DNA from 3 places in the Alteromonas sp. ISO5 genome. Region 3 is predicted to be linked to each of the others. Evidence: predicted binding sites of a transcription regulator. Region 3 holds the regulator's gene; each other region holds the start of a gene.

Region 1 (7,361 bases), 490 kb from region 3:
TTTCACAAAATAATAAGTCATAATATGACTTTCACCCAATGAATCATAAACGGTTACCGAGGTTGCCGCATTATAGGTGAGTGTATCATCCGGGTTAAATGATGCCGGATCCAGGTAATCATCATTCGCTGGCAGGTTCATACGCATGCTGACTTCCTGCGTAGCCTGAGGTGAACCTGACGAATCCGGGATACGCACTGGTTCGGTAGTACTTAACGCTACTGACGAACTGGTACCGTCCGGGTTAACCGGAAAGCCCAGCAGGTTGTCACCGCTGCTGTTTACCACGAAGTTATTTTCATCCAGCTTGAACTGTCCGGCACGGGTAAAAGAGAAGTCACGTGAGGTGATCTCTGGTACTGTGGCAAAGAAGCCATTGCCGGTGATCGCCAAATCCAGTGCAGTATTAGTAAACTGCAGACTACCCTGGCTGAACTGTTGGGCAACTTCCTGAGTAAGCACACCATCGCCCACTTTGGTTTTACCGCTGGCTAACAGTGAAGCAGCATAGACATCACCAAACTCGGCCCGCGATTCTTTAAAACCTACCGTATTAACGTTGGCAATGTTGTTTGCGGTAGTGTCTAAATCTTTTTGTGCGGCAGAGACGCCACTTAATGCAATATTAAAAGACATGTGCTTTTCTCCTACTAACTGCCGATTTGAATGACGTCGTCAAGATTGATACTGACATCACCCTCTAAATTCAAAATAACGCCCTGGTTACTGCCTGCCAGGCTTACGCTGCTCACGTGCCGGTGAATAGCAGTAGAAACCGCTACCCCTTCACCATCTACCTGGCCAGTTGCACTGACCAGGTATTCGCCGGGCGGCATTAAATTGCCGCTGCGATCGGTGCCATCCCAGTTGAACTCAATATTGCCGGCCCCCTGAGTGCCCGCATCGATGGTTCGGATAACTTCACCATTACCATTGGTAATAGTGATCTCCATATTCTGTACCGTCTGATCATTCACCACAAAACCGCTGATACCGGCACCTTCACTGCCCATATAGCCAACATTGGCTTCAACCAGCACATCCTGGCCAATCAGACTGGAAGCCTGTAACGCCTGGTTCGATGTCATGGATGTCGCAAAGCTTTCAAACTTCTCGTTGAGTTTGCTGATACCATCGGCCGTTGTGAACTGGGTCATCTGCGAGACCATTTGATCATTATCCACTGGTTTGGTGGGATCCTGGTTAGCCAGTTGCTCAGTTAACAAGGCAAAAAAGTCTTCCTGAGATAACGACTGTTCAGAGCCATCAGAAATCTTTACCTTTTCTTCCTGCCAGTAAAGGTCATTATTGAGACCCTGCGTGTTAGATATCGTACTCACGTTAGTATCCTCTTAATGACCGCTACTACTGACCACGACCAAGGGTTAATACCCGACGGAAAATGCGTTTGGTGGTATCGGCTAGCTGTACGTTAGTTTCATAGGCTTTGGAAGCAGACATCATATCGGCCATTTCTTCAACAATGTTGACGTTAGGCTTATAGATATAACCATTTTCGTCAGCCAGGGGATTATGCGGTGCATACTCGGTTTGTAACGGACGGTCGCTCTCAACGATTCCCAGTACCTTGACTTCCGAGCCCTTGCTGTAATCATTGGTTGCGCGATTCAATTCGGCGGCAAACACAGCGTGGCGGGCACGGTACGTATCCTGTTCGCTACTGCTAACCGAGTTGGCATTGGCAATGTTACTTGCCGTAGTGTTCAGACGCACACTTTCAGCATGCATACCTGACGCAGAAATTGACATAACATCAAACAGACTCATTGACCTTGACCTCCACTAATTGCTTTCTTCATGCCTTTCACTTTGCCATTTAAAAATTCAATGGTGGCCTGATAACGCATGCCTGTATCTAAGAATTCATTACGTTCACGCTGGACTTCGACGGTATTGCCGTCGCCGGTATCCGGCTGAGAGGGGATCCTAAAGCCGATGTCTGTTGATGACACCATGCCGCCGCTGATGTGCTTTTCATGAGTACGTGTCATGGACTGGCCACTGGAATTCTGAGCGCTGGCCATTGCTTTCTGAAAATCGATGCCGCGGGCTTTGTAACCCGGCGTGTTGGCATTTGCCAGATTACCGGCAATCACTTCCATCTTGTCGTTGCGGATTTTCAAAGCATTCTGATGAAAACCCACGAGCTTGTCTAAATTAATGGCCATAGCACTTCTCCTCTAACGCAGAGAATAAAGCAAACTAAGTGCCAACAAGACAAAGAGGTAGGAAACGCAACAAAAGAAAAGACTAACCAGTTATTTTAATTAGTCTTTTTTAGTGTAGTACAAGCCAGGGTTACACTTGACCATGCGGTAACACTCGGCCGCTGCGGCCACGGATTCCGATGCGCCGAGAAACAGGATGCCGCCCGGATTTAGTTGAGCGGCAATTTGTTGCAGTATTTTTTGTTTCAGTTCTGTAGAAAAATAAATCAGTACATTGCGGCAAAAGACAATATCGAATTTGCCCAACGAAGAATAGCTATGTAACAGGTTCAGGCTGCGAAAACTCACCATACGACGCACTTCAGGTTTCACCTGCAGCATACCGCTGGCGTGCTGCTGGAAATATCTTTGCCGGCGCTCAGCAGACAAACCACGGGCCAGAGAAAGCTCATCGTATACGCCCTCTTCACACTTACGCAGCATATTACTCGACAGATCCGTTGCCAGAATCTCAGCAGATAACGATCCGCTGCCGGGATTGTTACGCTGATATTCCAACAGCGACATGGCGATGGAATAAGGCTCCTGGCCGGAAGAACATGCCGCACTCCAGATTCGAATACGCCGTTGCCGGGTGGCAAGTGTCGGCAGAATTTGTCGGATCAATAGCTCAAACGGATAGCTGTCCCGAAACCAGAGAGTCTCATTGGTGGTCATGGCATCGATAACCTGCTGCAGTAATCCGCGATCGCGACCGGAAATGGATTGCCTTAACAGTTCGTCAATGTTGGTTAATTGCCGCTCGTGCAACAACCCGCCTAAACGACTGCGCACTAAATACTGCTTATTATCGCCAAGCACAATACCGCACTGTTGTTCCAAAAACTCACGAAACTGGCGGTACGCGTCAGGCGATACATCCTTATTAATCAATCAGTTAATGCTCCATTGAATCAGTTAATGCTCCATTAATCATGCTTCAGGGCCCAGCCATTTCTGCACGGCAGAGGCCAGTTCGTCAGGATGAAATTTGGCAATAAAGTCGTCAGCACCCACTTTCTTTACCATTGCCTGATTAAACACACCACTCAGCGAGGTATGCAGAACCACATGCAGTTTTTGCAGCTCTGGCGTATTTTTAATCTCGGCCGTAAGGGTGTATCCATCCATTTCCGGCATTTCAATATCAGACACCAGCACCCCGACCTTGTCGGTGACATCGCCGGTTTCAGCGGCAATCTCTTTCAGTCGCTTGAGTGCTTCCAGGCCGTTTTTGGCCATTTCAATTTCAAGCCCCAGCGTGGTTAACGCCCGTTTCACCTGATTTCGCGCTACCGAGGAATCATCAGCGATAAAAATAATCTTATCTTTATGGGCATCGGTATTCAGCGTAGAGGCCACTTCCTGGCTAACTTCGGTATTCAGCGGTGAAATCTCATTAAGAATTTTCTCAACGTCGAGAATTTCGACCAGTTCACCTTCGACTTCAGTAACCGCTGTGAGGTAACTGGCACGGCCAGTTCCCTGAGGCGGCGGCATGATGGCATCCCAGTTGGTATTGATAATGCGTTCAACAGCACCTACCAGGAATCCCTGAACTGAGCGATTGTATTCTGCGATTACAATAAAGGAAGTTTTGAGATCTTCGATTCTACGGCCGCCAGTGGCCATACTTAAGTCGATAACCGAAATGGTCTGGCCACGAATATGGGCAACGCCTCGTACCAAGGGATTGAGCTTTGGCATAGATGTGAGAGCCGGACACTGCAGCACTTCTCTGACCTTAAACACGTTAATGCCGAATCGCTGCCGACCGTTTAAGCGGAACAGCAACAACTCCAGCCGGTTCTGGCCGACCAGTTGCGTGCGCTGATTAACCGAATCTAAAATTCCAGACATACTTCACCTCGATATTTCAATGTGGGCATAGAGTTTGCGTGTTTCCTGTTTAACAGAGGTGGCGTCAATAAACTGTCGCGGCTGTTCTGATTAGCAAAACTCGCTGATTTATATTTAATAATAGTCAAAATGAAAACATCTGAACATGAAAATATTGAAAACATTACTTTTGCCTGCGCGCCTGGCTTTCATATTGACTACAGGTATCACCTTAGCTCACTTTGACGCAATTGCCCAACAAAACGCTAGCACGCCGCACGAGCGCCTGACAAATGCGGTTAAAGCGTTTCTGGAAAACCGTCTGGCGCCGACCCGGGAAACCGATTTGGCGGATAATTTAAGCGTCGAAGTAACGCCCATAGACAGTCGCATTAATATACCAGAATGCACGGTACCTTTTAGCTTTGATGTGGATCCTGCCACGCTGCAGCAGTCATATCTCAATGTACGGGTAAGTTGTGATAGCAACAACTGGTATTTATTTTCCAGTGCCAAAGTGACCCGCACCCGCACTATCGTCGTCACGGCCAGTATGATTAGCCCGGATACAGTCCTGTCGGCAAGCCATTTATCGCTCGCTGAGGTCGACATTAAGCAGTTGCGGCACACTCCTTTCACGTCACTGAATGACGTCGTAGGAGCACGGCTGAAATACCGGGTCAGAGAAGGTCAGCCGGTGCAAAGTAATATGCTATGCTTTATCTGTAAAGGTGATAGAATCACCATTAGCGCCAACGCGGGTGCTATGAAGGTAAAAACCTCTGGCATCGCCCGTCAGGATGGTGTGATTGGCGACACCATTGAAGTGGTGAACAGCAGTTCTAACAAGTCTGTCATTGCTGAAGTTGCCAGCACCCAGGAAGTCGTGGTGAATTTGTGATAAGGTTGCTATAAATACCGCGTTTTTTGATGTGAAAAATACGCAATTGAGCCTAAAGAAATTCTGCCTGCAGCCGATATATATATTGAGGTCTAAAAGGTAGTGGAAATTAATTATGGCAATTAACAACATAAACAATGGCTTACCCAAAGCGCCTGTTGACAACAACAAGGTCAACAGCCAGCAACAGCCACAACAAAATAAGACGGCTGCGCAGCAAGCGGCCACATCTGTAGCTCAGGCTACTAATGTGCCGCGTCAGGACTCAGTGTCGCTGACTCAATCTGCACAGCAATTAAATCAGGTACAGAAGAAAAGTGCCGAAGCGCCTGTGAACCAGGAGAAAGTCGATAAGCTTAAGAAAGCCATCCAAAGTGGCGAGTACAAGGTTGATCCGCAATCACTGGCGAAAAAGATCGCACGCCTGGAATCGGAGATTTTTGGGTTTAAATCCTGAAGTAACAGATAATGACGGCAACACTCACTGATCAATTAACGCAACAGACTGACAATCTTGCATCACTCAAGGCGATGCTGGACAAGGAGTTGCATCTGATTAGCTCCAGGGATGCCGAAGCGTTAATGACGCTGCTCAAAGAAAAAGAACAATTGCTCGGTGCTATCCAAAACCTCGACGATGCCATTAACCCACAGTTGCAGACGCTTCAGCAAGAAGCCCCCCTCACCGAGGACATTCAGGCCCATATCGACCAGGCAAAAAACTTGCTCAGCGAGTGCCAGTATTGTACCGAAGTTAACCAGCTTGCCGTTGAGCAAGGTCAGTTACGTTTGGTTCATTTGCGTAACCTGATGATGGATGTGCGGGCCAAAGAGTCCCTGACCTACGATAAAGCTGGTAAAAAGAAAGGCGGCTTTTCTGGTAAAGGCGTCAGCGCTTAAGTGTCTCACTGTTCTACTGATTTTCTTCAGGTAACTTGATTAGGTTATCTGCCCCATTTGTCCACCAGTTTCCCAACAGATATTGGCTTCCGCCGTTAACCGACGGGTAAGCAGTGAATTTAGCGTAAAAAAACGAAGCACTGAGTGACAGAGCACGGCAATATTCCTGACGGGCGTATAACGAGTTCCATGTTACCTCACCTCTCCCTGAGTGAAAGCGCTGGATAAGCGCTAAACCAGCGCTGTTAAGAAGTTTTCAACAACCGGAATTCTCTTAATAATACTTCACTGTTTTTAAGCGTTGTGGCCGGGCTGTCGACACATAAATGTTATACACCTGCTGCATGTCGAGTTCCAACTCAGTTGCGTAGGTATCCTCTCCCACCGGATAAGCTTTCACTACCTTTGCGCCGCGGATCACTCCTTCAACGGAGGCCTGCAACTGCGCATTGTTCACAACCATGTTAGCCAGTGACTGTTGGCCATTTATGCGTTGCCCGTAGACCTGTTCAGCCAGTTCACGGTAGGCATCGAGTTTTGATGCTTTCATTGCCATGATATTTTTCTCTGACTCGGAGCCACCATGCTGTGATGCTATTGGTGCATACCCCACCGCGGTTAGCACCGGGTATTCGTCAGGTGCAACGGTTTCCCATTCGACATGCTTATCGAACATGGATGTGCAGCCACTGATAATAAACAGGCAGCCAAACAACCCAAGCGCCTTGTTAATGTGTCTTAAAACCGTCATAAAACCACCGTATTTTTGTGCAGTCTGAACAGTGCTATTGCCTGCCGTGCGAGGCAAGGCGGACAATCACTATGTACTTGTCAAACGATAGCAATATTTATGCCCAATGACCGAATGAATTTTGGGAACGATATATGCAAAGCTTCATACAACAAAGGCTTGGCGAGTCATTGGATTGACACCTTGCATACCGCTCCTGTCATCAGGGGCTTTTTGTACCAAGGTCGCAGCAAGACAGTGCCAGCGAAGAACAGCGCATTGCAACAGCAAAGTAAGTGGTGAGAGAAATAGCAATGAAGACAATGTACACACTGATTACCCGGCTAACCGCCTTTTTGTCGGCGATAACCTGCCTGCTGTTGGCCCTCACTGGGCAAAGTTATGCCGTCTGGTATGAAACCCAGGGGCAATCAGTGGTATTAAACGGCAATAAGGTCCAGGCGAAACATCAGGCTACGGAAGAAGCACTGCGTCAGGCAATGTTATTCGCCGGCGCTTCGGTGCGCAGTGTTCAGCAGCTCACTGATGGCTTACTCAACGATGATCGCCTTGAAGTCAGCGCATCCGGAGAAATTCGCCAGTTACAGCTTATCTCAGAAACCTGGCATGAAAATGCGGTAACGGTGCGGATCCGTGCTGACATTTTCCCCAGTCAACAACAATGCTCCGCCGCCCCCTTCAGCAAAACCATTGCCACTAGTTACTTCCCGCTACTTGAGCGCCAGCATGCTCAGGATGGTCA
Region 2 (7,361 bases), 1.5 Mb from region 3:
GCTATGGATATACAGCCCCGGAATACCTTCCATGCCGAGCATTATCGCGTGAGCACACAAGAAGCGGTCGACCTGGAATTTATCCGGGCCTTTTACCGTGCCTTGCATGGCATCAAACAATGTTATGTTGATTTCATAAGGCTTTTGCTGACCATGCTCGCTGGAACGCCACGAAATACGGCCGCCAAAGTTTTGCATCGACTGCACCAGCGTACCGATTTCCTCGTCACTCAGCAGACCTTCCGCCGGGCGTAACCCAATGCCGTCATGGGAAGCAATAAAGTTAAAGTAGGTGGTACCGTTTTGCGCCGGTGGCATACTCATCATCCAGCTTTTCAGGTAAGTACAGTCTCCGGTCACCATGGTATTAACTAACAGCGGCGGTAGCGAGAAGTTATAAATGGCATGGGCTTCGTTAGCGTTACCAAAATAGGTCAGGTTTTCGCGATTGGGAATGTTGGTTTCAGTAATAATAATAATACTGGGATCCACATGCTCAATCAGCGTTCTCATCAGGCGTATTACTTCATGGGTTTGTGGTAGGTTAATGCATTTAGTACCAATGATTTTCCATAAAAAGGCCACCGCATCCAGGCGGAATAATTTGGCGCCGTTATCAATGTAATGCTTGATGATTTGAATAAAGGTGATCAGCACCTTGGGGTTTTTAAAGTCAAAATCCACCTGATCATGACTAAACGTACACCACACGTGCTGGGTACCACTAGCGGTTTCAGTTTCACGCAGTAACGGACTGGTACGCGGGCGGGTCACATCAGTTAAATCCGCCGTTGGATCGGCCGTTAAAAAGAAGTCACTGCCTGGGCCTTCGCCTTTAATAAAGTTGTCAAACCACATACTGCGGGATGAGCAGTGGTTAATCACCAAATCAAACATCAGGCCGTATTCCGCGGCAATGCGATGTACGTCCGACCAGGTACCCAGTGATTCGTTTACACTTGAATAGTTTATTACTGAAAAGCCGTCATCGGAGCTAAACGGGAAGAAGGGCAGGATATGTACCTTGTTTACGGTGTTTTTGCAGTAGGTATGTAAAAACCTGAACAGCGTAAACAACGGTGACTCGTGTTCGTTGATCACGCTATCACCGTAGGTGATCATTACGATATCCTGCTCGTCCCAATAATTTTGGTGCGGCTCGGGGATCACTATGTCATCTTCCTGGTTCAGGCCGATAGTGTTCATCAGCTCTGTGGCCAGCTCGCCAATCGGCGTGCTGGTGACCACATCTGCATAAATAAACTGAAGATGATGACTAATTTTCTCGTGTAAGTAATCCCAGCGTTTTGTCATTGATTATCCTTTAAATTCTTCTGTGTCAGCTTCAACCGCTTCGAGCAGGCGATCAAGAATGTCGGGTACCGCACTGGTTACGCGGTTCCAGCTTGGAATAAACGGAGTTTCCATTGGGTTTTCAAGGAAATGCTGACCCGCTTTCATAATGTTACTGGCAAACATTTCTACGGCTTTTTCTTCGCTGTGAATATCCAGTGACAGGCCGTTCATTACCGCATCGTTGTGGTAGGTTTCAACGAAGTCCAGGGCAATCCGATAATAAGTCGCTTTAATCGAGCGGAACATTTCATTACTGAACGACTGCCCCTGAGTAGCTAACTTACGGAACAGGGCTTTGGTAATATCGATAGACATCTTGGATAAGCCGCCTTGTTCGTTATTCAGCGACAGATCCTGGTGTTTATGATCGTAGGTTTCGGCAATATCCGCCTGACACAGGCGATTATGTGAATAGTTACGATGCATTTCCGACAGTACGCCAATCTCCAGGCCCCAGTCACTCGGGATCCGAATATCGTTAAGTACGTCGCGACGGAAGGAAAACTCACCGGCCAGCGGGTAGCGGAAGCTATCCATAAATTCGATGTATTCGTTGTCACCCAGTGTGCGTTTGAGCGCGCGCAACAACGGTGTTACCAGTAAGCGGGAAACGCGGCCATTGATTTTACCGTCGGCGACCCGGGCGTAATACCCTTTACAGAATTCATAGTTAAACTGTGGGTTAGCAACCGGGTAAATCAGACGAGCAAGTAAGTCGCGGTTGTAGGTAATAATATCACAGTCGTGCAGGGCCACGGATTCCGCTTTATTAGATGCCAGAATGTAGCCCATGCAATACCATACGTTGCGGCCTTTGCCGAGCTCTTTAGGAGCAAGGTCGAGAGCCTGTAGTTCTTCATCAATGGCTTTTAAGCGTGGGCCGTCGTTCCACAAAATTCGATGGTGCTGTGGCAACTTGCTGAAAAAGCCCTGGGCGTGACGATACTGCTCCAGATTGGCCCGGTCCAGTCCGATAACGATTTCAGACAGGTAAGGGACATTCGTCAGTTCGTCAACGATATGACCTAGTGCCGGTCCTTCAAGCTCTGAAAACAGTGATGGCAAAATGAGCGCCATTGGACGTTTCTGAGAAAAGCGTAACAGCTCAGCTTCGAGTGCTTCAGTCGAGCGGCTGGCGAGATTGTGTAGCGTTGTCACGACACCGTTTTGGTAAAAATCGGCCATGTGTCCTCCTAATCTTTCAATGAAAGCAATTGTGTAAGCATTTCTGTCCAGCCCTCAGGGCCAAGTTGTGTGCTGGTATATATATTATCTTTTTTATCCAGTGGAGGAGGCTCGTGCGTGGGCGATGCAATGCGCACGGCTATATCTGCCGCTTCCATCATAGCGATGTCATTCTTGCCATCACCTAGTGCAATAGACGTTGCCGTAACCGCCGATTGCCGTCGATACTCTTCCATAAACCAGCTTAGTGCCTTACCTTTAGTACAGTCTCCGGAAATATGGATGAAACGGCCGCCTTCCAGCGGAGTCGCACCACGTTCTCTGACTGATTCGATAAATTCGGCTTTGCGAATATCACTACCAAGCCACATTACCGGTTCGCCAAATTGGCGTTTGGCTGCTAAGCGGGCTTCGTCCTCGCTCAAACCGGTGGCAGCCATTAAGTCTTCGGTGCTCATTTCGCTAAAGTGAGTAAACTCTCCCGCAAAATCAGCTTTAACTATTTCAAGTAATTTTAACCAGTAGCCCTTGGAAGATATAAAGGACTTACACCAAAAACCATCCTGCCAAATGGTGCCGGCCGGTTTTTGTTTAAAAAAGCCGTGCGGAATATAAGCCGCTGCGCCATTTTCCACCACGAACGGGCCGTTCAAACCGATCTTTTCCCGCAGTTCGGTCATCTCCGCGAAGGTTTTGCTGGTATTTGGTATCACCGGTACTCCGCGCGCCGCAAGCGCATCCAGCGTGGGCTGGGCGGCGGCAAAGCTATAGGTATGATGATCCAGCAAAGTGCCGTCCATATCAGTAAAGATCACAGTACTTGATTGATCCATTAAACAGCCTTTTCTACATGAGTGATTTGACGGGTTTCATCCAGATGGTAAACGTAATTACACTGCGCCGGCAATGTTTCCAGGCTATGCTCTGTTAAGCGTTGATAATGCTGTATAAACCGCTCGATTTCCAAATCGGTCATAATGCCACTGTGCGTTTTATTTGAACCCAGTTTAGCAGCTAGCTTATGTTCCTGCTCTTTACGCCAGTTATATACCTGATCAAAAGAGGGCGCTTTGAGCATTACCCAGAACGCCATTTGTTCAAACAGGGTCTGGTAAGACTCAGCCAGCTGTTTATTAACATAATGACGCCAGGTTCCTAGTGGATCTTCGTCGTGCTCCAGTGCATTAACCGGATCAGCCAGCTGGGGCCTGGTTTGCGGTTTTACACCCCAACACCAGCCCTCAACCAGCACGATGTCTGGTGGCGAATGGATAACCGGCCATTCCACCACCGGAAATGGGTTGTCGGTAGCCTTGTTGAAGCGTGGAATAGAGACAGTACCGTAGCCTCGTAACCGGTCGAAAGTGGTTTGCGCCAGTGCAACATCGTGAGTACCGGGTACGCCCCGGGTGGCGAGCAGCGGGTGTACTTTTATCGCCAGCGCGTTGCGGCTCGATTTATCCAGGTAAAAATCATCCAGCGATAACGACACCACATTGAGCTTTTTGAACTCGCTGAAATAAAACACTAAAAAGTCACACAGCGTCGATTTTCCCGAGCCCTGGCAACCATTAACGCCAACAAAAAATGGCTTCTTTGCACTAATTTGGTGCTCATGGATTTCATCTGCCAATGGGATGAACCATTTTTGTGCAATGTCGCGGTAGCTATCCGGAAGTTGATGCGCCGCAAGAAATGTAGAAATGTCCATAAAGCTGCCTTAGTTATTGATGATTCGCACAGCATACTTGTAATTTTGTTACAACATCTGTGCCAATTCAGTCGATAATTACTGCTTAACGATCCCTTTTGGTTATGATTGCACAAAAAGCGATCGAAAGCAGGTGTTAGCATGCTTTAAGAAGCGGTTTATCCCTTATTCGCTATAATTACCGCCCGTTTTGGGGCTGGGTAACCCTCAATCGTTTTAGAAGGGTCTTCAGGGTCAAGAAAGTCAGCCAGGGAATGGTTGGTCATCCAACTGGTAGCGCGTTGCTCTTCGGTGCTGGTTACACACTCATCCACCACCTGGCAGTCGGTAAAGCCGAGCCGCTTTAACCACACTAACAGCGCTTTTGAGCTGGGTAAAAACCAGACATTGCGCATTTGTGCGTAACGGTCGCCTGCCATTAATACTGTTTGTTCGTCACCATTGACTACCAGCGTTTCTAGCACTAACTGGCCGCCTTTGCGTAATTGTGACTTAAGTTGTTGTAAAAACTCCATGGGATCGCGGCGGTGATAGAGCACCCCCATGGAAAATACGGTATCGAATGCGCCCACCGGTTGCATCTGTTCAATACCCAGAGGTAAAAAGTGAACTGGTGCGTCGCCGATAAAGTGCTTAATTGCTAAGAACTGGATAAGGAATAACTGGGTAGGGTCAATACCATAAACTGCGGCGGCACCTTCGCCATACATGCGCCACAGGTGGTAGCCACTGCCACAGCCTACATCCAGTACCTGTCGGCCTGCCAGCGGTGCGAGATGAGGCAATACCCGCTCCCATTTCCAGTCGGAACGCCACTCTGTATCAATGTGAATGCCGTGAACGTGATACGGCCCTTTACGCCATGGCATAAACTGTCGGAGCAATCCCTCAATCTGCTTTTGGGTATAGGTGTCGATGTCTGCTGCTGCCCCGATGGTAACGGACTCTTTAAAGTTCAGCGAACTGACATCAGTGGCAGGTAACCTGGCTACCAGCTTTTGCCACTTTTTAAACTCACCATGCAGCGCAGTGCTGTGCCATTCATCCATTTGCCGGGGCAGGGTATTGAGCCAGTGTGCCAAAGGCCCATTGAGCAGATCTTGATAGCAGGAGTGAAAAAGTTCAGACATAAATACTTAACCCGGGTTATTTAATTGCCACCAGTGACATGAAATTAAAACAGCGATACCACATTACTACATCAACAAAGCCCGCTTCTTTGAGTCGTGCCTGGTGAATATCAAACGTGTCAATCAGCATCACATTTTCAAGGGCTGCCCGTTTCTGGCTGATCTCAAGCTCGCTGTAACCGTTCTGGCGTTTAAACTGCAGGTGCAAATTGTTAATCACTTCGTTACCGCGGTCATCATCGTGTCGAATTTTTTCTGAAATAACAAAAATGCCGCCGGGTAACAGCCCGTCATAGATTTGTTTAATAATAGCGGCCCGTTCCGGTGGCGGAATAAACTGGAGGGTAAAATTCATGATCGCCATAGAGGCATTGGTAATCACTTCCGATTGCGCAAAGCCTTGTTTCACCGTAATGGGGTTAGGCAACTGAAAAGCGTCTACCTTGCGCTGACAACGTTCAACCATAGCGGCAGAGCTATCGACTGCAATAATATTGCAGTGGTTTTCGGGGCAACGGCGTGACACAGAAAACGATGCAGCGCCTAATGAGCAGCCCAAATCATACACGTTGGTATTGGCTTTCACGTGACTGGCCGCCAGTTGACCAATGGTTTCGATAATGGTTTGGTAACCGGGAATAGAGCGGCTAATCATGTCGGGAAATACATCTGCTACGGCATCATCAAACTGAAAATCGCTGACCTGCTCCAGGGGCGTAGCAAACAGATTGTCTTTATTCGGCACGATAATTTCTTCTTTATTAGCATTTTGAGCGGCAATTTTACCCGGTGACGGCAGAAAACCAAGCCTGCAGATAAAAATAATCGGTAATACAGCATTCTTTACTTCAATCGTTTAAACTTTAGTATTAACCTATACTGATTGATAATAATGACAGCAACCGAGGCTCCTATTTAATGAAGTTTATAATTGCCGACGATCATCCGCTTTTCAGGGAAGCTTTATCGGGCGCGTTAACGCCGTTATTTGAAGGACTGGAAGTTCTTGAAGCTGAATCGACGGATGCACTGATTGAACTCATTGACCGCACCAAAGAGGTTGACCTGCTGCTACTGGATTTATCCATGCCGGGCGCCAACTGGTTTGATACGCTCACCACAGTAAAGCAACGTTGCCCAGCATTACCCATTGTGATGGTTTCAGCCAATGATGATATAGATGTTATTTCACAGGCAATTACGCTGGGTGCAAAAGGTTATATCACTAAAGCAACACCAACCAAAACCATAGCCGAAGCAATTGATATTGTGCTGAGCGGTGAGCAGTGGTTACCGGCTGATATCGCCGAGAAAATGGCTTTCAACAGTGGCAATATGAATGACATGCTGGAGCGTTTTAAAGAGCTGACGCCGAAGCAGGTATTAGTACTAAAATACGTTCGTGCCGGCATGATGAATAAACAGATTGCCCACGAAATGAACGTTACTGAAGCAACAGTGAAAGCGCATATCAGTGCGGCGCTTAAAAAACTCGATATCAATACCCGCACGCAAGCGGTGTTGTTGATGGACAAGTTACAGATTAACTGATCCATTGTGATAGACACCCGGCTTCCTCTGGTGGATATCCACCGTCATCTCGACGGCAATATCCGCCCGGAAACAATATGGGATCTTGCCACTAGGCACAACATTTCACTTCCCGCCAATGATCTCGGCGAATTACGGCCGCTGTGCCAAATCCAGGATAAAACCGCTGATTTGCTGGCGTTTTTGGCGCGGCTGGATTACGGGGTTTCTGTGTTGGCAGGTACCGATGCCTGTTACCGCATTGCCTATGAAAATATGCAGGATGCCAAACAGGCCGGTCTTGACTACGTCGAACTACGGTTTTCCCCTTTTTATATGGCGCAATCTCATCAGTTAAACGTAGCCGATGTGGTGGAAGCAACCATAGCAGGCTGTGCAGACGGCAGCCGCGATTTTGCTATTCGACATAATGTAATTGGTATCCTTAG
Region 3 (7,361 bases):
CCGGCTCTCTGCTGCGCTTATAAAACCAATAGGGTATCTTTCTTCAAGTCCGCTATTGCGCTCGGTGAGCCAGCGGGCGTTAAGCCTGGTTTTCATTCTGTTTGCGCTTTACGTTTTTTTAAAACTCTCTGGCCTTACTGAATTTGCGGTAGCCATAATGAGCGGTACCGGAGTGTTGGGATTAATCCTTGGTTTTGCTTTTCGGGATATTGCAGAAAACATGATAGCCAGTTTGTTACTAACGGTGCAGCGCCCATTCCGCATTGATGATGTAGTGCAAATCAACAGTTATACCGGTGTAGTGCAAAAGGTGACCACGCGGGCCACCACGCTGGTGGACTTTGATGGTAATCATATTCAGATCCCCAACGCCGTGATTTACAAAGGTACCATTAAAAACCTTACCGCTAATCCCAAAATGCGCGGCCAGTTTACCTTAGGTATAGGTTACGATGCCGACTGTCAGCGGGCTCAGCAGTTGGCGTTGCAGCTCATTGGCGAACACCCTAATGTACTTAAAGAGCCGGAGCCGTTAGTACTGGTTGATGAACTTGGCTCGGCAACAGTAAATTTGAAGGTGTATTTCTGGATCAACGTAGAAAATACCAGTGTGATTAAAATGGCGTCGGTACTAATGCGCGATCTGGTAAAACGGTTTACTGACGAGGGAATTAGTATGCCGGACGATGCCCGTGAAGTGATATTCCCGCAGGGCGTGCCGGTAACTATGGTGGATATTCAGGATCAGGACACCCCCCCTGAACCGGTCAAACCAAGCCCTGTCAGCAAACCTAAAGCCGTTACAGAGGACACCGCTGCTGCTCATGATGATGTCTCCAGCGAAAATGATGATATCCGCCGGCAGGCAGAAGAAGCGAGAGCGCCGGAGCAAGGCGCTAATATTTTGTCCTAGTGCTTTCCAGCCCCTTATCGTATTAAAAATCCTCTCACAAGGGGCTATGAGACCTGCCAGGCTTCTGCTTTTAATGTTCTGTTAATGTTGCTGCAAAGTTTTATTCATCCTTTCGAACTATAGTTAAATCAGTCAACCAGCAGGAGTTCGATATGACAATTACGCGATTCGTGCCAAACTTTATGACATTGACTATCCTGATGACCTCGTCAGTCGCAGCATCGACTATGAATGGGCGAAACGAACAGCTCATACCACAAGGTGCAGTGGATCTCACTATCAGTCAACAGGCCAGCGGAATTCAGGCGAGCGACGTATATGGAGCGCCAAAGACAGTTTTTGCTGCGCCTGTCTGCAATCCAAATAGTTTCGCAGTGGGCAAGCTAGTAGAGCCATATCGGTTAGTTTGTGAGTACTTTAGCCCCGTGCAGACGCACAGTAAACAGACTTCAATTACAGAGTTCCAAATATCTCCCAGCATAGGGAAAACGGTAACATTCAGAGGCTGGTCTGCATGGAGTAGGGATGGCAATGCTCCACCTCCAGGCCACTACGATACGGATTCAGCGGATAATCGTCATGTGAGACTGGAATTTAGATTTGGATTCCATGTGAATCAAAACGGCCGGCTGCAAATGCAATTAAATGATTAGTCTTCGTCATTCGCAGAGAAACCACAGATAACCACTTCACAGTGGTTATCTGTTTGTGCTACTCATCTTCGTTAAAGCGTCCGACAATCAAATTTTCCACCGCCGCCATGGCGGCTTCGGCATCCGGGCCTTCGCTGATCACATCAACCTGTTCACCCTGATGACTTTCCATCAGCATTAAGCCCAGCACGCTGTTGGCATTGGCTTCTTTATCGCCTTTTTTTAGGGTGATTTCGGCATCAAACTGATTGGCCAGTTGCACTAACTGAGTAGCGGCCCGTGCATGCAGGCCAAGCTTGTTAACAATGGTAAGGGTTTTTTCTACGCGCATTATCGGTTTAACTCCCGGTGACGAATTTGCACATCAGGGTGTTTATCGCCGTATATTTTGGCCAGTGACTGCGCGACAAATACGGAACGATGCTGGCCACCGGTACAACCAATGGCAATGGTGACATAGCTGCGATTATTTCGCTCCAGATGCGGCATCCAGGTATCCAGCAGGTTTTGAATTTGCCAGATAAATTTAGTCACAATGGGCTGTGAACCCAGAAAAGCTTCTACCGGTGAATCCAGGCCGGTAAGGTGCTTAAGATCCGGCTCCCAGTGCGGGTTGGGGAGAAAACGAACATCAAACACGTAATCGGCATCTTTGGGAATACCATGCTTAAAGCCGAAAGATTCAAATACCAGCACCAGCCTGGAACTCTTTTTACCCAGAATACGCTCGCGGATAAGCTCCGCCAACTGATGAATGGATAAGCGGTCGGTATCAATATAGAGGTCAGCCCGCTCGGTGATGGGCGCGAGGAGTTCTTTTTCTGCCTGTATTGCATCAGCCAGGGATTTATTCAGTTTGGCCAGCGGGTGCAGGCGGCGGGTTTCACTAAAGCGCTTCACCAGCATGTCATCACTGGCATCCAGATAGACAATGGTCATCGACCAGGATGAGGGCAGATAGTCGAGAATCTCGACTAATTCATCGGGATCCTTTGGCAGGTTACGCACGTCGATACTCACGGCTACCTGATCGTATTCGTCGACTACGGTATGGGTGAGCGTTGGGAGCAAGTTTACCGGAATGTTATCAACGCAGTAGTAGCCTAAATCTTCCAGGGCCCTTAGCGCAACGGATTTGCCGGAGCCGGAGCGCCCGCTGATAATAATGAGTTTCATGGTTGTGTCAGACTCCCTGCCGGACTATTGTTCAGCCTGGTCGCATAGTGCGGCGATAACCTGTTCCTTCGATTCGGCGTTACGGATCGTTTTTACAATGCTTTTCTGGCTTAACTTACCGGCGATAGTTGCGAGCGTTTGCAGATGCCCTTCGGTTTGGTTTTCTGGCACCAAAATGGCAAAAAAGATATCCACCGGTTTATCATCAATGGCGTCAAAGGCAATAGCCGGGGTGGTTGTTACTACCACAGCTGTTACTTTGGAAAGGTTAGCCAGTCTGCCATGGGGCAAGGCTATGCCATTACCAATGCCGGTGCTACCCATTTTTTCCCGGCTGAGCAGGGCATTGAGGGCGTCTTCTTTTTGAATTTCGGCGTTGGTTTCGGCAGCAATATCACTGATGATTTCTAAAATTCGTTTTTTACTGTTGCACTGGACCGCACATTCAGTGCGATCCAGGCTAACTAAGGCTTGAATATTCATAAGGTTAAATTGGGCCTAGTGCTTTTTGAGCTTTTCCTTATGCTTTATTACCTGGCGATCGAGTTTGTCGATCATACTGTCTATCGCAGCATACATATCCTGATTTTCTGACGAGGCAAATACTTCCGCTCCACTTAAATGCATCGTGGCTTCGGCTTTTTGAGTAAGCTTTTCCACGTTGAGGATCACATGCACATTGGATATGTGATCAAAGTGGCGCTCCAGTTTAGTAAACTTGGTATCAACATAATTACGCAAAGAATCGGTTATCTCGATGTGATGACCTGTAAGATTTATTTGCATAGTTCGTCTTCCTTATATTTCGGCCTAAATAAGGCTCTTGCGTTGGTTAGACGGTGGAATCGACAAGGATTCCCGGTATTTTGCTATTGTTCGCCGGGCAACTTTAATACCTTGATCGGCCAACAATTGAGCAATTTTGCTGTCGCTTAGTGGTTTACTGGGCTTCTCGGCGGCAACCAGTTTTTTGATCAGAGCGCGGATGGCAGTGGATGAACATTCTCCGCCAGACTCAGTGGCTACGTGGCTGGAGAAGAAGTATTTCAACTCAAAAATACCGCGAGGGGTGTGCATGTACTTTTGGGTAGTAACCCGCGAAATGGTGGATTCATGCATATCGACCATCTCGGCTACGTCATTGAGGACCATAGGCTTCATCATTTCCGGGCCGTGTTCGAAAAAACCCATTTGCTGCTGCACAATGCAGTTAGCTACCTTGAGCAAGGTTTCGTTACGCGACTCCAGACTCTTAATGAACCACTTGGCTTCTTGCATGTGCGAGCGAATAAACTGGGAATCTGAACTGTTACGGGCCTGGCGGCTCATGGCAGCGTATTGTTGATTTACGCTCAGTTTTGGCAGACTGTCCGGGTTAAGTTCAACCACCCAACGACCTTTTTTCTTGGTGACCGATACGTCAGGAATAACGTACTCAGGTTCCTGGGTAATTAGCGCACTACCTGGACGCGGATTAAGGGTTTGCAATAAGCGCATCGCTTCTCGCAAATCGTCTTCCTTCAGGCGTGACTTACGCATTAAGGTGCGATAGTCCTTGCTGCCCAGCAGGTCGGCATAGTCTTCGATAAGGATCTTTGCTTCCTTGAGCCATGGCGTGTCGGGAGCAAACTGTTTTAACTGGACCAGTAGACACTCCTGAGGGGTACGTGAACCTGAGCCAATGGGGTCAAACATTTGAATCCGCTTTAGTACGCATTCAATTTCGTCGGCTTCAACCGGCTCTTCCATATCTTCAGTATTGACGCTCTGCAGGATATCTTCAACTGTTACCGTTAAATAGCCTGATTCGTCAATTGAGTCGATAATCGCAATGGCGATTGCGCGGTCTACATCACTGAAGGGCGTCAGGCGCATTTGCCAGAGCAGGTGGTCCTGGATGTTGTCGGTAGTTTCACCCTGAAAAACCTGGTCATCGTCATTTGAAGCCGGGCCAGGCGCAGGCGCCGATGATGCTGAGTAATATTCATCCCAGGTGCTGTCGATAGGGAGTTCATCGGGCAGTTCGTTTTTCTCGAGCGCCTCGTTGGTGTCCATGCTGGTCTCGGTACTGGCCGTTGCGGCGGCATCGGCTTCAGCATCAAGCTTGCTTTTCTCTATAGTATCGTTGTCGCTGGTGTCATCAACTTCCAGTAACGGATTCGAATCGAGTGCTTCCTGGATTTCCTGTTGTAAATCCAGGGTAGAAAGTTGCAGCAGTTTAATCGCCTGCTGCAATTGTGGCGTCATAGTAAGTTGTTGACTAAATTTGAGCTGTAAAGATGGTTTCATCTACTTCTGTTCTTAACGCCTTGCTTGTTATTGATGGGGACAAAACATGTTGTCTTTATGTATCTAACTATAGCCTGAATTGCTCACCCAGGTATACATCCTTGACCTTTTGATTACTCAAAACCTGTTCCGCAGTGCCTTGGGCGATTAATTCACCCTGACTGACAATGTAGGCTTTTTCACAGACGTCAAGGGTTTCCCGTACGTTGTGGTCAGTAATCAGAATACCAATTCCACGGTCACGAAGATGTTGTATGATCTTCTTTATATCATTAACCGAAATTGGATCAACTCCCGCAAAGGGTTCATCGAGCAAAATAAATTTCGGATTGGCTGCCAACGCCCGGGCAATTTCTACCCGACGCCGTTCTCCTCCCGACAAACTCATCCCTGTACTATTACGTATATGGTTGATATTGAATTCATCAAGTAGGGCATCCGCTTCATTTTGCTGTTCGGCAGACGAAAGGTCCTTGCGTGTTTGCAATATTGCCATGATATTGTCAAAAACCGTTAACTTTCTGAAAATAGAGGCTTCCTGGGGTAAATACCCAATCCCATTGCGGGCACGTTCGTGCATGGGCTGACGGGTCAGATCCATCTCGTCGATGCGAATATCGCCTTTATCCAGCGCCACCAGGCCCACAATCATGTAAAACGTGGTAGTTTTGCCGGCGCCATTGGGGCCCAGCAGGCCAACTATCTGGCCGGCAGACACCTCAACACTGACATCCCTTACTACCTGCCGGGACTTATACGACTTAGCTAAGTGGGTGGCGGTTAGGGTGGTCATTCGTTTTCATTATCCTGTTGGTCGCCCGTGTTGTCACGGGCCTTGCTTTCGTCGCGCACGGCTTCAATGTCTTCCAGACTAAATACGGTGCGCACCCGGCCATCCTCACTGCCGCTGCCGTCACCGGTGGCTTTAAGTTGTTCTTTTTCCATGTCGTAAACGATGGTTTCACCTTTTACCACACTGGTATTCTGATTTAATTCGGCATCGCCAGCCAGAGAAATGGTGCGATTAGCTACTTCATAACGGATTTCAAATGCGCGGGCTTCAACTACCCGGCCATCGTCCAGGGTCTGGCTGTAGACAGCAGGTTTTCCGGTAGCGATAAATACTTCCTTGCCTTTGCCGCCGCCGGCTTCTACTTCAACCCGGTCGGCCTTAATGCTAAGTGAGCCCTGGGTAACCTGCACATTATCAATCAGAATGGACTTTTTATTTTTACCATCCAGGAACTGCGACTCGGAAAACACCTCGATGTCTTTTTTGAAATCAGATTTGGCTGCCAGCACCACGGCCGGCGATAGTGCCAGCGACAGGCTAGTTAGCAGGGGAATAAGTCGTTTGCACATGATGATTCAACTCATAAGTTTTATTCAATAGGTTGGCGCGAAGTCCGTTACTCAATATCAGGAAATCAGGCCCCGAAATTTCCACCCTGGCTTCGGACACCATGGTTTGTTGGTCCAAATCTATCTCAAGGTAGTCAGTGGTTACCCGCTGCACAAAGTCAGCCTGGTTTTTACTTACAATAACTACGTTATTTTCCAGTTGTATCATATTGTTATCATACAACGTACCTTCGTCGGCGACTACCTGCCAGGGCGGCTCGTCAGACTCCTGGTAAATCGTATATTGCGGTGCTAAAAACAGCACAAAGCCTAACTGCTCGTAGTTTTCCATGGTGGATGAAAATACTTCATGCACGCGCTGACCTTGTTCATTATATAATGTGGTGGTCAGGTTACGGGCTTTATAACTCGGTGTAATGGCCAGCACATCCTGATCCGGGGTGATCACCGGATCTTCGGCCAGAAAACCGGGCAGGTAAAGCAATGTGGCCAGAATAAACAGGCAGGCAATGCTCAGGCCTACTTTACTCATACACTGGCTCCTAAAATACCGTGTAAACTATCATTGGCTTGCAGCAGGGTGTCACACACTTCCCTTACCGCACCAAAGCCGCCCGGTAGGGTGGTAACCCAGTTTGCCTGCATAATAACCTGTGGATGGGCATCCTTCACCGCAATGTTAACTGCGCTGTGCGTAAACATGCCGGTATCCGGCATATCATCACCAATTGCTGCCACCTGTTCCCGGGTAAGTCCCAGTGAGGCGATTAATTCAGCCAGCGCGTCGGCTTTGTTTTCTTCACCCTGGATAATGTGAGATACCTTTAATGATGTCATACGGTCCTTAACGATAGCTGAACGTCGGCCGGTAATTACTGCCACTTCGACGCCGGCATTAACCAGTGCTTTAACGCCGTAGCCATCGCGGGTGTGAAAGGCTTTTAATTCTTCGCCCTGGTTACCCAGAT

The links. Region 3 encodes sigma-54, which starts transcription at its own class of promoters, with help from an activator protein. Its sites were predicted from a motif close to GTTGGCACGNNNNTNGNNT; they were not measured.
Region 1: a site for sigma-54 is predicted at 4,110-4,128, ahead of flgA (flagellar basal body P-ring formation chaperone FlgA). Genes of this name have one in related genera too.
Region 2: a site for sigma-54 is predicted at 4,301-4,319, ahead of AC2T0J_RS19300 (kinase). Genes of this name have one in related genera too.

Annotation. Positions count from the first base shown of each region.
Region 1 is NZ_CM176572.1:3,316,528-3,323,888, reverse strand. Features, by position in the region: gene flgE (flagellar hook protein FlgE) at 1-636, opposite strand, end outside; gene flgD (flagellar hook assembly protein FlgD) at 651-1,340, opposite strand; gene flgC (flagellar basal body rod protein FlgC) at 1,366-1,788, opposite strand; gene flgB (flagellar basal body rod protein FlgB) at 1,785-2,189, opposite strand; gene AC2T0J_RS14810 (CheR family methyltransferase) at 2,289-3,122, opposite strand; gene AC2T0J_RS14805 (chemotaxis protein CheV) at 3,162-4,088, opposite strand; gene flgA (flagellar basal body P-ring formation chaperone FlgA) at 4,234-4,968, shown strand; gene flgM (flagellar biosynthesis anti-sigma factor FlgM) at 5,084-5,425, shown strand; gene flgN (flagellar export chaperone FlgN) at 5,437-5,868, shown strand; gene AC2T0J_RS14785 (LPP20 family lipoprotein) at 6,143-6,619, opposite strand; gene AC2T0J_RS14780 (flagellar assembly protein T N-terminal domain-containing protein) at 6,913-7,361, shown strand, end outside.
Region 2 is NZ_CM176572.1:4,304,302-4,311,662, reverse strand. Features, by position in the region: gene AC2T0J_RS19315 (sugar phosphorylase) at 1-1,314, opposite strand, end outside; gene AC2T0J_RS19310 (glycosyltransferase family protein) at 1,318-2,541, opposite strand; gene AC2T0J_RS19305 (HAD-IIB family hydrolase) at 2,550-3,374, opposite strand; gene AC2T0J_RS19300 (kinase) at 3,374-4,252, opposite strand; gene cmoB (tRNA 5-methoxyuridine(34)/uridine 5-oxyacetic acid(34) synthase CmoB) at 4,411-5,382, opposite strand; gene cmoA (carboxy-S-adenosyl-L-methionine synthase CmoA) at 5,399-6,127, opposite strand; gene AC2T0J_RS19285 (response regulator transcription factor) at 6,301-6,933, shown strand; gene add (adenosine deaminase) at 6,940-7,361, shown strand, end outside.
Region 3 is NZ_CM176572.1:2,822,502-2,829,862, forward strand. Features, by position in the region: gene AC2T0J_RS12645 (mechanosensitive ion channel family protein) at 1-913, shown strand, start outside; gene AC2T0J_RS12650 (HPr family phosphocarrier protein) at 1,625-1,897, opposite strand; gene rapZ (RNase adapter RapZ) at 1,897-2,742, opposite strand; gene ptsN (PTS IIA-like nitrogen regulatory protein PtsN) at 2,767-3,225, opposite strand; gene hpf (ribosome hibernation promoting factor) at 3,241-3,528, opposite strand; gene AC2T0J_RS12670 (RNA polymerase factor sigma-54) at 3,553-5,031, opposite strand; gene lptB (LPS export ABC transporter ATP-binding protein) at 5,099-5,824, opposite strand; gene lptA (lipopolysaccharide transport periplasmic protein LptA) at 5,821-6,393, opposite strand; gene lptC (LPS export ABC transporter periplasmic protein LptC) at 6,362-6,925, opposite strand; gene kdsC (3-deoxy-manno-octulosonate-8-phosphatase KdsC) at 6,922-7,361, opposite strand, start outside.